2 regions of the Paenibacillus sp. Y859 genome follow, and region 2 is predicted to be linked to the other one. Evidence: a T-box and tRNA genes for the amino acid it is inferred to sense, from the RefSeq annotation. Region 2 holds a T-box; the other holds one or more tRNA genes.

Region 1 (7,347 bases), on a different contig from region 2:
GGCTCGAAACCATAACTAGTGCTTGATAAAAACTTGTGTAGGAGGCCGCTACGATGACGGATTGTCCAACCCAATAACGAATTCCAAGCTATTCTTGTCGCTTCTCATAAGCAATTAATGTAACTTCTTTACCTGTGAGATCATATAGAAGCGCTTCTGTTTGTTTAATCGCTTGTAACGTTTGATCGTTCTCATTTAATGGAGCAATGGTGTACTCATCCGTTTGAATATGCATTATTGTCTCACCTCACAATCATTTTCTCCTAAGTTCCCCCCATTTGAGTTCAACTATTCTACCTACGTGCCATGAATACAACTTAAAGATTCGGAATACTCCAGTCAATTGGCCCCGCTCCTACATATTCCAGGAAAGCATTTGTCTGAGAAAAAGGTTTACTACCGAAAAAACCACGATACGCCGCTAACGGACTTGGATGACTACTTTGAATGACCTTATGTTTACTCATATCTATTAACGATGTCTTCTTCTGTGCATGACTTCCCCAAAGAATGAATACCAAAGGATGATCTCGTTCGTTTAATTTCTGTATGATCGTATCCGTAAAATTCTCCCAGCCGATCCCTTGATGAGAAGCAGGTTGTCCCTCCTGTACGGTGAGTACGGTATTCAGCATAAGAACCCCTTCCTTCGCCCAACGTTCAAGCGATCCGTGATTTGGGGTATCCACCGATAGATCGGCTTCTAGTTCTTTGTAAATATTTCTTAGTGAAGGTGGAATTCGTACTCCAGGCATGACAGAGAAACTTAGTCCGTGAGCTTGTCCAACACCATGATAAGGGTCCTGGCCTAAAATAACCGCTTTGGTTGTAGTATATGATGTAAGCTTAAGCGCTTCATATAAATACTCCTTAGGAGGTAGTATCGTTTGATGAGCGTATTCATCCGTTATCTTTTGCTGCAACTCTATAAAATAAGGCTTAAGCATTTCAGCTTGTAATTGATCATCCCAATCATTACCGAACATCCTGATCTCCTCTTTCACTTCATAATTATTACAAAAAATAAGCCGACTCCATAAACGCGGAGCCGACTCATTTCCATCTAAATCTTCAATCATGATGCCGAGAACCGGGATCGAACCGGTACAGTAGTCACCTACCGCAGGATTTTAAGTCCTGTGCGTCTGCCAATTCCGCCACCCCGGCATAATAGGTATGAATTCGCTGATTTATATAACGGTACTGCTTAAATTCAACTTTCTTATTATATGATATATTCCAAACAATTTCAACCTATTTCACAAATAACTTTTTCACAGAGAAAATTAATCATTTGCACATCATAGATAACACATTCGTTTTGGGCAAGCCGATGCTCATCACATCTTTACCCTCCCCATCATAGATTATAGGTAATTACCTATATAGAGGAGCAAATATGATGATGCAACATATGTATGAAGTCCCCCAATATGATGTAAGACAGCCAGATCAGACTACACACAAAGAGATGGTTCTAGATCATGTCACTGTCGATGTAACCGGAGATCATGTCCCCGATCAAATATGGCTCACAGGGGTTAAGCAAGATGCTACAAGTCCATTTATAACCGACATTTCTATTATCATTCAGGATGGTGCCTCCGCAAGACGTTATCGGATCAAGCCCAATCAGAATTCAGGATATAATCCACGTCTCTTTGTGGGAGACTTCACTGGGGATGGAATTGCAGATCTATTACTAACAATCGATAGTGGCGGATCAGGGGCGATAACGTATGACTATTTGTACACCCTAACTCAGGGCAAGACACAACTTATATTCAGCTCCGAAGCGTACAACGACTATTGGAAATACAAAGTAACCTATTTAGATGGTTATCGACTGCAATTGACTAATAGCAATACAGAACTAGTATATACGATAGACATCACATCTCGAGGCAAAGCCTATTTAGATGAAATCTATCATCCGAACGGAACGTTGAAGGCCCCTATTGAGGGGTGGGTAGACCCTCTCAGCGGTTTATATCCAGTTGATTTCGATCGAGATGGGGTCTATGAGTTACTGGCTTTCCAAGGCGTAAGCGGACTGTACCATGCTGATCGATTTGGGTATGTGGAGAATAATTTGAAGTGGCAGAACAACGGGTGGATGTTACAGAATCAGTGGTTTGCGATCTATGGAGCACCTAAATGATTTGATACACAGCAAAAAGAGGGACTATATAAATAATGGCAAGTGTCAGAGCAACCAATGCATACATCACCCAGCTCTGTCCTTTGAATTGCGTCAGTTGGGTTATAAAAATAAGAATAGCTAATGCATTTACGAATCCATTTATGACCGAATGGGGTACAAAGCTGACCAAATGTCCAACTTTCAATTTTCCCATAACATATTGAATGACACCTGTAAGTATCGTTGCTGCAAATAGATACTCAAACCCGTGCTCTTTAACCAGAGTCACCATAAGTAATGCCATAGCTCCCGTAGCTGCCGAGATCATCGCAGGTCTTCCACCTACAAAGGAGATGACAATAGCCATACAGAACGAAGCATACAGACCTACCATCGGGCTCACACCTGCAATAATAGAGAATGCGATTGCTTCTTGAATCAGCGCTAAAGCAACCGTAATACCGGACAATACGTCTTTTCGAGTATTACCAAACCAAGTAGAGTTGTTCAATTGTATAGATGCCAATGTCTAGTTTCCCCTATTTCAATGTTCATTAATAGCTAAAAAGACAAACAAAAAAATCCTTACAAAGCAAGGATTTCTGATAAAATGGGCCTTGAGGGACTCGAACCCCCGACCAATCGGTTATGAGCCGACCGCTCTAACCAACTGAGCTAAAGGCCCTAAATAATATGTAATCCACTATGAATAATGGCAATTTAATTGGTTGCGGGGGCAGGATTTGAACCTGCGACCTTCGGGTTATGAGCCCGACGAGCTACCGTGCTGCTCCACCCCGCGTCATTGAATTATTCAAATAGCGACAAGAATTAATATACAACATTAACACCCTATACGTCAAGCCTTTTTTATTCAAGGAATAAATCGAACGCCAAAACGCCCTCTACGAGAACGAAATATTTCCACAGAATAAGGATCATCATACCCGTAAATCCATCCATCCTGCTCTAATCTTTTGGCAAGACAACTCGCTTGAAATTTACTTGTATAAAGTTTACCGAAATATACCCATTGCATACCTCTTCCCTCCTTCTCATCATGAGTAAAATAAGATGTCGATGGTATTGTTACCTAGTTACTCTCTATACATACAACTCGATTCGCAATATTCAAAATAGCCTTACTGAACTGCAGAACGTACAGTTAGTTGCAAATTTGTCCTCTAAATCCACCACTTTTCCGCGATTACCCCAACTTTAACGGCCATTTAAACACTTATTTCTTGCAAGCCTGCCTATTCTGCTAATTTAGGTGTTGTTTATGCACTTACTCACCGGCAGTGGATTTCTAACGGAAGTCACAGACCTTATTCCACGAAAAAACATCACAATGAAATTTTAACGGAAATACAGGCCTCTATATGCATATTAACATCTCAAATCCGAAGGAAAAGACCAAATAAGATCTCTCATTTCCGTTAGAATTCCAAGAGTGACGATTCAGGCAAAATAGAGTCTGTTATTTCCGTTAGAAAATGTACTTGGTTACTCTACTCTTCATGATGCCACTACATACGATGTCTCCATTGGGTTGTTAATAGGTCTACCTTCGACTACCTGCATGCAGCCAACATCCAGCGGTAGTCATCCACGTTAGTTGCAAATTTGTTCTCTAAATCCACCACTATTCCTCTTTCCCCCACTTTAGATGCCCAAAAGACATTTAATTTCTCAAAAAGCCCAATTTTCCGCAATTCTCGCAGAATACACCTAAAGATCTTCCAAAAAATTATACTTTCTATCACGTCAAAAAAACCGGCCGCACCATCCCCATTGAAGGATGGCACAGCCGGTTCCACAAAAATGATATAAATGAATATTCCTTATACTCCAAAGGATGAGGGATCTGCTCTCCAAGCCTTCAATGCCGCTACATCTCCTGCTTCTATCTTCCCTTGCTCAAGAGCGACATCCATTAATGCTCCGTAGTTAGACAAGCTCTGAAGTGGAATACCTGCCTCTGCAAATGCGTCAACAGCTTTGTCAAGCTGATAGCTGAATATTGCAAGAACTGCCAATGGCTGTGCTCCTGCTTCCTTAACAGCTAAGGCGGCCTTCAATGAACTTCCCCCAGTAGAGATCAAATCCTCGATGACAACCACTTTCTGGTTCGGCTTGATTAATCCTTCGATCTGATTCTCCTTGCCATGACCTTTAGCCTTATCTCGAATATAGGCCATCGGAAGATTTAACTTCTGTGCTACCCAAGCGGCATGTGGGATACCAGCTGTAGCTGTCCCTGCAATAACTTCCGCATCGGGGTACTGCTCACGAATGACCGCTGCGAACGATTCCGCAATATATTCACGAATCTCAGGATATGACATCGTTAAGCGATTATCACAATAGATCGGTGATTTAATGCCTGATGTCCATGTGAAAGGTTGTTTCGGGCTTAAAGCTACTGCTTCAATCTTTAGTAAATACCCTGCGATCATTCCAGGAATTTCAATCAATTTACTCACGACTTCATCATCTCCTCAATAATTAGTTCTGCTGCTACGCGGGGATTGTTAGCGGCCGTGATAGGTCGACCAACAACAATATAGTGGCTCCCCTGCCGTATCGCTTCCCCAGGTGTTAACACTCTGGATTGATCTCCTATGTCACTTCCTGCTGGACGGATACCTGGCGTTACTGTGATAAAGTCTCTACCACATGCTTCACCAATCGAAGGTACCTCCTGAGCAGAGGCCACGACACCACTTAGTCCGGCTGAAGCAGCAAGTTTGGCGTATCTTACAACAGCGTCTTGTATGTTGCCTTCCAAACCAATTTGTTCATTTAACACCAATTGACTAGTACTTGTTAAATGTGTGACCGCAATGATCAATGGCTTCGATAAAGAAGCATCACTTGCTAATGCATTCGTCATGCCTTCATAAGCTGCTTGCATCATCTGAGTACCACCCGCTGCGTGAACATTGAACATGTCCACACCAAGCCGTGTAATGCTCTCAGCACCACCCTTAACGGTGTTAGGGATGTCATGCATTTTCAAATCCAAGAAAACAGAGTAACCTTTAACCTTCAATTCGCGCACAAAGTTCGGGCCTGCAGCATAGAAAAGCTGCATCCCGACCTTCATATAACAAGGTATTCCTTGTAATTGATCCACTAAGGCGGATGCCTGTGTGGCATCTGGATAATCCAGTGCCACGATCAGACGTCCTGCCATATTTCTATATTCTGTATTCATAACCCTCTGCCTCCTATTGCCCAATAAATGATGGCATAGCTTGAGATGAGAAATTAATGGTGTCTAACATGATGAGCAATGCTCTTACTGTATCGAGTGACGTCATACATACGACACCATTCTCTACAGCTTCACGACGAATTCTGAATCCATCACGCTGCGGTAATTTACCTTTAGTGAGTGTATTAAATACATATTGAGCTTCACCTGTGCGGATCAGATCAAGGATATTCGGCGTTCCTTCACTCAATTTATGAACGGTAGTCACATCGAGTCCCGCGTTATTTAGAGCTTCTGCTGTGCCGCCTGTTGCATATATTTTATAACCCAATCTCTTAAATCCAGTCATAAGCTCTACCGCTTCATCTTTATCTTTATCAGCTACAGTTACAATGATAGAGCCTGTAGATGGTATTTTCATACCTGCTCCAATCAAGCCTTTGTATAATGCCTTAGCATATTGAAGATCGCGACCCATCACTTCACCTGTTGATTTCATCTCAGGTCCAAGCGTAGTATCTACTCTACGGAGTTTGGCAAAAGAGAACACAGGTACTTTCACTGATATATATTTGCTCTCAGGCCATAGTCCCTCTTGATAACCTAAGTCTTTCAACTTCGTACCTAGAATCGCCTGCATAGCAAGGTTCGCCATCGGAATCGTCGTAACTTTACTTAAGAATGGAACAGTACGGGATGAACGTGGGTTCACCTCGATAACGTATACTTCATCTTGGTAGATGACGAACTGAATGTTTACCAGACCGATCGTCTTTAGTTCCTTCGCTACTTTGATCGTAATATTCACAATTTTCTCTTGAAGATGAGCTTCCAGATGCTGCGGTGGATAGACAGCAATCGAATCTCCTGAGTGAACACCAGCGCGTTCAATATGCTCCATAATTCCTGGAATGACTACCGTTTCACCATCACAGATGGCATCCACTTCTACTTCCTTACCGAGCATATAGCTATCGATCAGTACAGGATGCTCTGGATTGATCTTCACGGCATGCTCCATGTAACTCAGCAATTCCTCATCAGAGTAGACAATCTCCATTGCACGCCCACCTAAGACATAAGAAGGACGAACTAGCACAGGGTAACCAATTTTCTCAGCTGTTGCAACTGCTTCATCTACAGAAATAACCGTTTTTCCATTCGGTTGAGCCACATTCAAACGAGTTAGCAAAGCTTCAAATTTCTTGCGATCTTCGGCTTCATCAATGCTTTCTAAGCTCGTACCCAATATTTTCACACCTGCTGCACTCAATGGTGCTGCTAAGTTAATAGCCGTCTGACCACCGAATTGAACAATAACTCCGATTGGCTTCTCTTGCTCAATCACGTTCATAACATCTTCGAAGAATAACGGTTCAAAATACAGTCGATCCGATGTATTGAAATCCGTAGATACCGTCTCAGGATTGTTATTAATGATGACAGCCTCATAGCCTGCCTTCTGAATCGCCCACACAGCATGAACTGTCGAGTAGTCGAACTCAATCCCTTGTCCGATTCGAATTGGACCTGAACCTAGAACGAGGATCTTCTCCTTAGATGACTGAATAACTTCATTCTCAGTCTCATAAGTAGAGTAATAGTATGGTGTAGAAGCCTCAAATTCCGCTGCGCATGTATCTACCATTTTGAACACTGGACGAAGATTATGACTCAATCTGAATTCACGAACTTCTGCTTCAGACGTATTACTCTTCGTTGATACGTTCAGCTTACGAATTTCAGCAATGGATTTATCCGTAAATCCAAGTCTTTTAGCTTGATACAACGTATCATAAGAAAGTATTTCTTCTGCTTGGATACGTGCCTCAAACTTGATAATCCCCTCAAGCTTGTCAAGGAACCACCAGTCCACTTGCGTTAGGTCTTGGATTTGTTGCAATGTATAACCGCGACGGAAAGCTTCAGCGATTAGGAAGATACGCTCGTCATCCGGCTTCTCAAGACGTTCGTTAAGAACCTC
Region 2 (7,347 bases):
ATTGCTTGCTGAAAAGCTAGGCGTTTCGAAGACCTATCTGTCCAAGATGATGACCAAACTTGTCAAGGCTGGATTGATTCAATCTGCGTCCGGTGCAAACGGGGGATACTGGCTCAGACGGAAGCAGGAAGATATCTCTTTTCTGGATATTATCCATGCGATCGAGGGAACCGCTTCCTTATTCGAATGTAGCCTGAATCATGGAAGCGAATGTGTGATCCAGCAGGTTGTTATCGACGCTGAGCGACAGATGGAGCAGTATCTGGAAAATAAGAAAATAGCAGATTTACCGAAATTATTAAAGACGGAGTGAAGATCCGTTCTTTTTTTGAAATCATTAGAGATATAACGAGTCTATTATATCTTTAATATTAATATTGAAAAGCGAAAGGGTGAATCAGGATGACTCACGATTGTGTTATTATCGGCGGAGGACCGGCAGGTCTAAATGCTGCTCTTGTGCTAGGCAGGGCAAGAAAAAAGGTAGTTGTAATTGACGAAGGACGTCCGCGTAATAGGCTTACTCGCGAGACCCACGGATTTCTTACTAGAGATCATATAAGTCCAAGCGAATTTAGACGAATTGCAAAGGAACAGATTAGTTCATATCCATCCGTTACCTTTGTGGAGGATGCTGTCATATCGATTACGGGAACCGATGGTGATTTTCAAATTACGACTTTACAGGGACAGAGCTATCGAAGCAAAAAGCTCCTCTTTACAGTAGGGATGAAGGACCTCCCGGTGGATATTAAGGGGTTGGCAGATGTATATGGTAAAAGCGCCTTTATCTGCCCGTATTGTGATGGCTGGGAACTAAGAGATCAGCCGCTTGTCTTAATTATCAAGGGAGCGGATGCACTGCACATGGCCAAAACGATATCTGGATGGACGAACCATATTACAATCTGTACCCATGGACCTGACGAATTGACGGATGGACAACGTGACGAATTAAGTCAACATCATATTCCTGTATTTGACTCACCGATTGAGTCTGTTGAATCTAACGACGGTATGGTGCAGCAAGTTGTTCTGAAGGACGGTACAAGAATCACATGTACTGGGATATTTTTCAGACCGAAGCTTAATTCCGGATCAGACTTGCCGCAAGCAATAGGTTGCGAGATCACAGAAGCAGGAACTGTCATCGTCGATAATTTCGGCAAAACGAACGTTCCAGGTGTCTTTAGTGCCGGAGATGCAGCATCACAACTTCATCAAGCCATTATAGCAGCTTCTATGGGTTCATTGGCCGCTGTGGGCATTAACAATGAACTGAACGAAGAGGTTTGGAACAAATATTAGGCGAAAAAGTTGCATCCTTGATCGTGATCGGTGCGGGAAGGGGCAATGAACTCTCTGCGTGGGGACCATCAAATAAGCGCGTACGGAGACGTGAATGATTCCGAACTTCAAGACCGGTTAAATGTAAGGAAAAGCTTCTGGATAGATGTCGGACAAGAATTAGCGGAATTGTACGAGAGGGTAAGCGGCGACATTACGAAGCTTTTTCTCCTACTTGAAAAAAACGAGGGGCTGTTGGCAGGATGGATTTTCCATGCGGAATGATTTGCTTTAAAAGTTTAACTAACGGAACAATTACCCAATATTAGCGTAAATATAAAAGTGCTTAACAATTAGGGGGGACGAACGGATTTGAAAGGAAAAGGGAATGAAAGGTTAGCTGTTATAAGGCGTTCTTTTCCAATTTACTTATGTGCTTTCATTCTAATTTTTGGGGTCGTATCTGGATGGCTCTTAAATAAAGACGGTATTCCAGAAGCCGTTAAGTACTCTCAAATAACCGCTGATAATGGGGTTGTTCTACATATGCTGCGTACGGAACCGAGTAGTATTTCGCTTTATAGCATAAAAGATAATGTTGTGCGATCGGGAACGAACGGAATCAATGGTGGATTCTTTTGGGAAAATCAGTTGTTGAGCATCGCAGTTATGGATGGCATGCCCGCAAACGGAAGCCCTAACAAATACGGTTCAGGCTGGTTTAACGTCAAATACGCCCGAGGAACCATCGTATATGATCGGATCACAGGGATGATCGACGTACAACGAGAAGCAAGCGTCGACGATCTACAGATGACAGATGCGACAAATTTCTGGGCACAGGGCGGAGTCAGTATGAATTTAAAGGACGAAAGCGGGTGGTATTACGCAGCGGTCAAAGAAGAAGGGCTACCGTTTCCCGACGATGAGCGGCTTCGCAGTGCAATGGCCTACGATGTCTTTGGAGAAATCTACCTAGTCGTCACTTCTACCAAATGTACAGCGGAGCAATTTCGTACTGCTATTAAGAGAAATGTTGCCGTAGGAAATTTGGATGAGGCCATATTTCTAGATGGGGACGGTTCCTCACAACTACTTGCCGGTAAGGTCAAACTGAAGGGTGACGACCGAAAGGTGTTGCAGATGATCGCGGTAAACAGGGAGATGCGCTAGAAATGCTTAAACCAACGGAAAATGATATTTGAGTAAAAGAAGGGGAAGAACTCCTTTTTATAGAATGGATACAAAACAAGTGATAGATCATGTAGGAGGCGGAACCATTGAAAACAATCCAAAAGATGTATGAACATCTAAATTGGGCTAATCAACGCATACTAGAAACCTTGCAAAATAATGAAGTTGAGGACCAACAGGTACGTTTATTTTCCCATATTTTATATGCAGAACAAATATGGATTACTAGAATTAATGGAAAGGACAGTTCACAAATGCCCATCTGGTCGGATGGTGATCTAGAAGCCTGTGCAAAGCTTATCCAACAAAATGAAGATAACTTCAAAACACTTCTCGCTGAAGTGGAAAAAGCTGACCTAGATAACTTAATATCATACACAAACAGTAAAGGTCAAGAGTTTAAGCCTTCCACCCGAGATATTCTAACACATGTAGCACTTCATGGTCAGTATCATCGAGGGCAGATTAACTCACGAATTCGAGCAAATGGTTTTGAACCAGTTAACATTGATTATATAACTTTTGTGAGATAGATGTATAAATTTTTTGGAACATTTTCCTTGTTTTCTTCGTCTAAACGTTGAGGTGATTTGGATGAGAAGAATGTCTTTATTGGGAGTAATCATAGTCATTATTTCCCTAACAGGTTGTACTTCGCTTCAGGATAACAACAATGGATTAGAATTGAATACTAAAGAAGATTTCATCGCCTCGCCTCCTATAGAAAAGAGACATTCGGAAGAAATAATAGTAGAGGAAGTTCCGAGCACACTAAAAGGTTCCATTGAAGATGAAGCTTTAAGAGTGAGTATACTTGCAGAAATTGACGCAGATAAAACAAATTATAAGACCAATATTGTATTTACTAATAAAACAGGGAAGTCTTTAGATCTGGTTTTTGATTGTGGGCTTCTTATTTCTAATGGTAAATTGGCATCGAGTACGGGTGTATGTGTAGCAGTTGAATCAATGCTATTAAAGAAAAATGGTATAGAAAAACAAACTAAGATATTACCCAAAGATTTTTTCGACATGGAAAGTAAATTGATTACTGTAAGATACCGACAAGATCAAATAACAAAGAATTTAGAAATACAACTAGAAGGTGCGGAAGTAGAAAATGTAGTAACTAGAAGTGTCGAAGCTTCAGATTTTGTTCTTGAAGTGACAACACCTACTGTGATCAGAAATGGCGGGATACTAAAAGTAAAAGGAATTTTAAAGTATATTGGTGATGAAACAGTTACATTTTCTCATGGAGGACCCATCATTCGTTTTTCCTTTACAGGTAGTAATGAAAGCCGAGCTTATGTTGACTTGGGTTATGGAACTGTATTAAAACCAGGTCAAACGTTCAAGGTTGAGGATAAATTTAAAGTAACTAAATTAGGGAAGCAAAAACTTACAGTTAGAACTACCACACTGGATGTTAACGGTGCATTTATAGAAGGTGTTGGGAACGAAGCGTATCTAGAAGCGAATATGGTGGGACATATTCTTGAACTTGAAAACAGTAGGCTCTCTATACAGCCGATTGAAATCCAAGTTAATGGGGGGATATTATGAAAACACACAAAGGAGATATAGAGATATGCAGTGTACAGTTAGGGATGTAAACATTTATTATGAAGTTTATGGTGAAGGTATGCCGATTGTAATGATTCATGGATGGGGCCCGGATCACAGACTGATGAAAGGGTGCATGGAACCGGTCTTCCAAATGATGAATACACCGTGGAAACGTATTTATTTTGATTTACCTGGAATGGGGAAGACCAAAGGAGAACAATGGATTACTGGTTCTGATCAAATGCTTGATTTGGTTCTTGGCTTTATTGATGACATCATACCGAATCAGAAATTTGTTATAGCAGGAGAATCCTATGGGGGCTACTTAGCTAGAGGAATAATTAATAAACGTCCTTCGATTGTGGATGGACTTCTGTTAATCTGTCCTCTCGCAGAACAAGAAACACAAAAAGATAATGGAGCATATTTTCAGGTGTTTGATAAAGATGAAATTCTTTTGAACAGTCTAACTCTAGAGGATAGAAATTATTTCGTAAGTGAGGGGATAAATGCAGTACAAAACAAACGGGTATGGGAGAGGTTTAATGAAGAAATCCTTCCAGGTCTAAAAATTGCCGACCAATCATTCTTGGAAAACTATCTAGGGCAGCATGTTGCTTTTAGTTTTAACGTGGATGCCCTTGAAAAGCCGTACATGAAACCTACACTTATGTTGACTGGAAGGCAAGATTCAATTGTTGGGTACCAAGCATTATGGAATATTATTGAAATGTATCCTAGGTCATCCTTTGTTTTATTTGATAGAGCTGGTCATAATCTGCAAATTGAACAGGATACACTGTTTACAGAGACCGTAAAAGAATGGTTAAATAGGGTCCTCTAGAAATGGACTGACAGGTTGTGTACTGGTTGAAGGTAGCTCAGGCAAGTCAATGACTTCGGCTAACAACACATTTCGACTGCGAGTATTCGCCCTTGATCGCTTAGAGGGATCTTCAAGGAGATTAATCAGGCGATTCTGGGTAATGATTTCTTCTTCATTAAATAGTCTTGACTTAGGAAATTATTCCCAGTATAATCTCCAATAACTTGAATATTCAGAATAAAAGCTAAGACGAGAAAGAGTACCATGGTGATGTCTTTATACAGAGAGCCCCGGTTGCTGAAAAGGGGTAAAGAATAACTTTGGGAATATGGTCTCTGAGCTGCGCATCGAACCCTCATGTGGTTGTAGGCTGCGCCGGAACCCGCACCCGTTATTGTGCTAGGGTATAAACGCGAATGCGTCGTACCTGAAAAGGTTAATGTCGTAAGGCATTAATAAAATTGGGTGGTAACACGTGAGCACAGCTCTCGTCCCTTCGGGATGAGGGCTTTTTTGTTTGTCAAAAAAGGAGGAGTTATCATGGCAAATATTTTTATTGGCGGAGCTTGGCCTTATGCGAATGGTTCATTGCATTTGGGACGTTTAGCAAGTTTATTACCAGGAGATGTGCTAGCACGTTATTTTCGTTCAAAGGGAGACCATGTATTGTATGTATCAGGAAGTGATTGCCACGGTACACCTGTCGCCGTTCAGGCTATTCAAGAGGGTGTCACTCCAGGGGATATTGCAGATCGATTTCATCAGGAATTTGCCGAGTGCTTTAAGCAGCTAGGGTTTACTTATGATTTGTACACGCGTACGGACCAAGAATTTCATCATCATGTCGTTAAAGAATTGTTTTTGATTTTATTGGAAAATGGATATTTGTACAAGAAAGAAATACAGCAGACCTATTGTGAAACAGATCAACGATTTTTACCGGACCGATACGTTGAGGGGATTTGTCCTGTTTGTGGGAACCGCGCCCGAGGTGATCAATGTGACTATTGTTCAACATTGTTAGATCCTGCAGACCTATCTGACAAGACTTGCAAGATTTGTGGGAATCCCCCGATTGAGCGTCCAACAGAGCATTATTACCTTGCGCTCTCACGATTCCAAGCTGAATTAACCGAGTATGCAACAAAAGCTCAAGGATGGAAGGGAAATGCTGTGCAGTTAACTGAACGATACTTAAAAGAGGGACTTCAAGATCGTGCTGTAACTAGAGACTTAACTTGGGGTGTAGATGTTCCAGTTGAAGGGTTCGAAGATAAAAAAATCTACGTTTGGATCGAAGCTGTCAGCGGCTACTTATCGGCGAGTAAACAGTGGGCTGCAGAGACAGGTGGTAGCTGGGAATCCTTCTGGTTGGAGGGGAAGGAGGAAATAACTGCTTATTATGTACATGGTAAAGATAATATCCCTTTCCATACAGTAATTTGGCCAGCACTACTCTTAGGTGTAAGGGATCTCCATTTGCCTGATCGAATAATATCATGTGAATACATGACCTTAGAAGGGAAGAAGTTTTCGACAAGTAATCATTGGGCTGTATGGGTACCGGACATTATGAGTCGCTATCAACCGGATTCCATTCGTTATTTTTTAATAGCAAACGGTCCTGAGAACCGGGATACTGATTTCTCATGGAGGGAGTTCATCCATAGCCACAATGGGGAATTGCTTGGCGCATTTGGAAATTTTGTTAATCGTACGTTGGCTTTTATCGACAAGTCTTTTGAAGGATGCGTTCCAGAAGGTAATTTTAGTGAAGAATGGAAGAGAACAATTGAGGATTTATATGTTGAGTCTGGAGCCTTAATTGAAAAAGGTCATCTAAAGGAAGCCATTGAGCTGATTTTCACTTACGTTCGCCGAGCAAACAAATACTTTGATGAACAAAAGCCATGGGTACAGTTGAAGGAAAACCGAGAAGAGTGTGGATATTCACTAAATACATGTGTGCAAATTATAGCTAATCTGTCCAATTTACTTGACCCGTTTATTCCGTTCTCTTGTGAAGAAATAAGAAAGTTTCTAACACTGGAACAACCCGTTTGGAGGTGGACTTCAGTTCCAGCTAACCGAAAAATCCAAAACCTAAAGTTATTGTTCGAGCGTATTGATCTTAGTCGAATTGAAGAAGAAACAAGTTTGTTGGAGAAACAAAAGCTGTAGCCCACTCGAGGAAGACTGGCCATCCTTGGGGTGGCCATAGGAAATAACCAATTGTATATAAAAACGTAATAATGTATAATTATACATTATGTGTACGGAGGTATATGCTATGAAAGTATTTGTAGATGGCCAGTACGGGACGACGGGATTAAAAATACATGAAAGACTTAACCAACGAATCGATGTGGAACTTCTATCGATTTCTGAGGAGTATAAGAAGGATCCGGAGATCCGAATAAAGTTAATGAATGAAGCAGATATTGTATTCTTGTGTCTACCAGACCAGAGTG

Evidence for each region. A T-box is a leader RNA that pairs with one kind of tRNA and senses whether it is charged. The one in region 2 lies ahead of metG (methionine--tRNA ligase), so its partner is inferred to be a tRNA-Met.
Region 1: it has a tRNA-Met gene. The T-box ahead of metG (methionine--tRNA ligase) is inferred to sense a tRNA for this amino acid. The anticodon was not compared.

What each region holds. Positions count from the first base shown of each region.
Region 1 covers NZ_JBXCIZ010000002.1:301,886-309,232, reverse strand. The annotation lists gene AC1TO8_RS06260 (hypothetical protein) at 89-235, opposite strand; gene AC1TO8_RS06255 (uracil-DNA glycosylase) at 318-986, opposite strand; tRNA gene AC1TO8_RS06250 (tRNA-Leu) at 1,082-1,167, opposite strand; gene AC1TO8_RS06245 (VCBS repeat-containing protein) at 1,400-2,161, shown strand; partial or broken gene AC1TO8_RS06240 (SulP family inorganic anion transporter) at 2,178-2,669, opposite strand; tRNA gene AC1TO8_RS06235 (tRNA-Ile) at 2,755-2,828, opposite strand; tRNA gene AC1TO8_RS06230 (tRNA-Met) at 2,869-2,945, opposite strand; gene AC1TO8_RS06225 (hypothetical protein) at 3,018-3,182, opposite strand; gene pyrE (orotate phosphoribosyltransferase) at 3,988-4,602, opposite strand; gene pyrF (orotidine-5'-phosphate decarboxylase) at 4,626-5,363, opposite strand; gene carB (carbamoyl-phosphate synthase large subunit) at 5,377-7,347, opposite strand, start outside.
Region 2 covers NZ_JBXCIZ010000013.1:58,208-65,554, reverse strand. The annotation lists gene AC1TO8_RS19990 (RrF2 family transcriptional regulator) at 1-313, shown strand, start outside; gene AC1TO8_RS19985 (NAD(P)/FAD-dependent oxidoreductase) at 403-1,308, shown strand; gene AC1TO8_RS19980 (hypothetical protein) at 1,354-1,572, shown strand; gene AC1TO8_RS19975 (hypothetical protein) at 1,660-2,460, shown strand; gene AC1TO8_RS19970 (DinB family protein) at 2,568-3,014, shown strand; gene AC1TO8_RS19965 (hypothetical protein) at 3,076-4,047, shown strand; gene AC1TO8_RS19960 (alpha/beta fold hydrolase) at 4,073-4,894, shown strand; T-box leader at 5,114-5,375, shown strand; gene metG (methionine--tRNA ligase) at 5,417-7,057, shown strand; gene argC (N-acetyl-gamma-glutamyl-phosphate reductase) at 7,167-7,347, shown strand, end outside.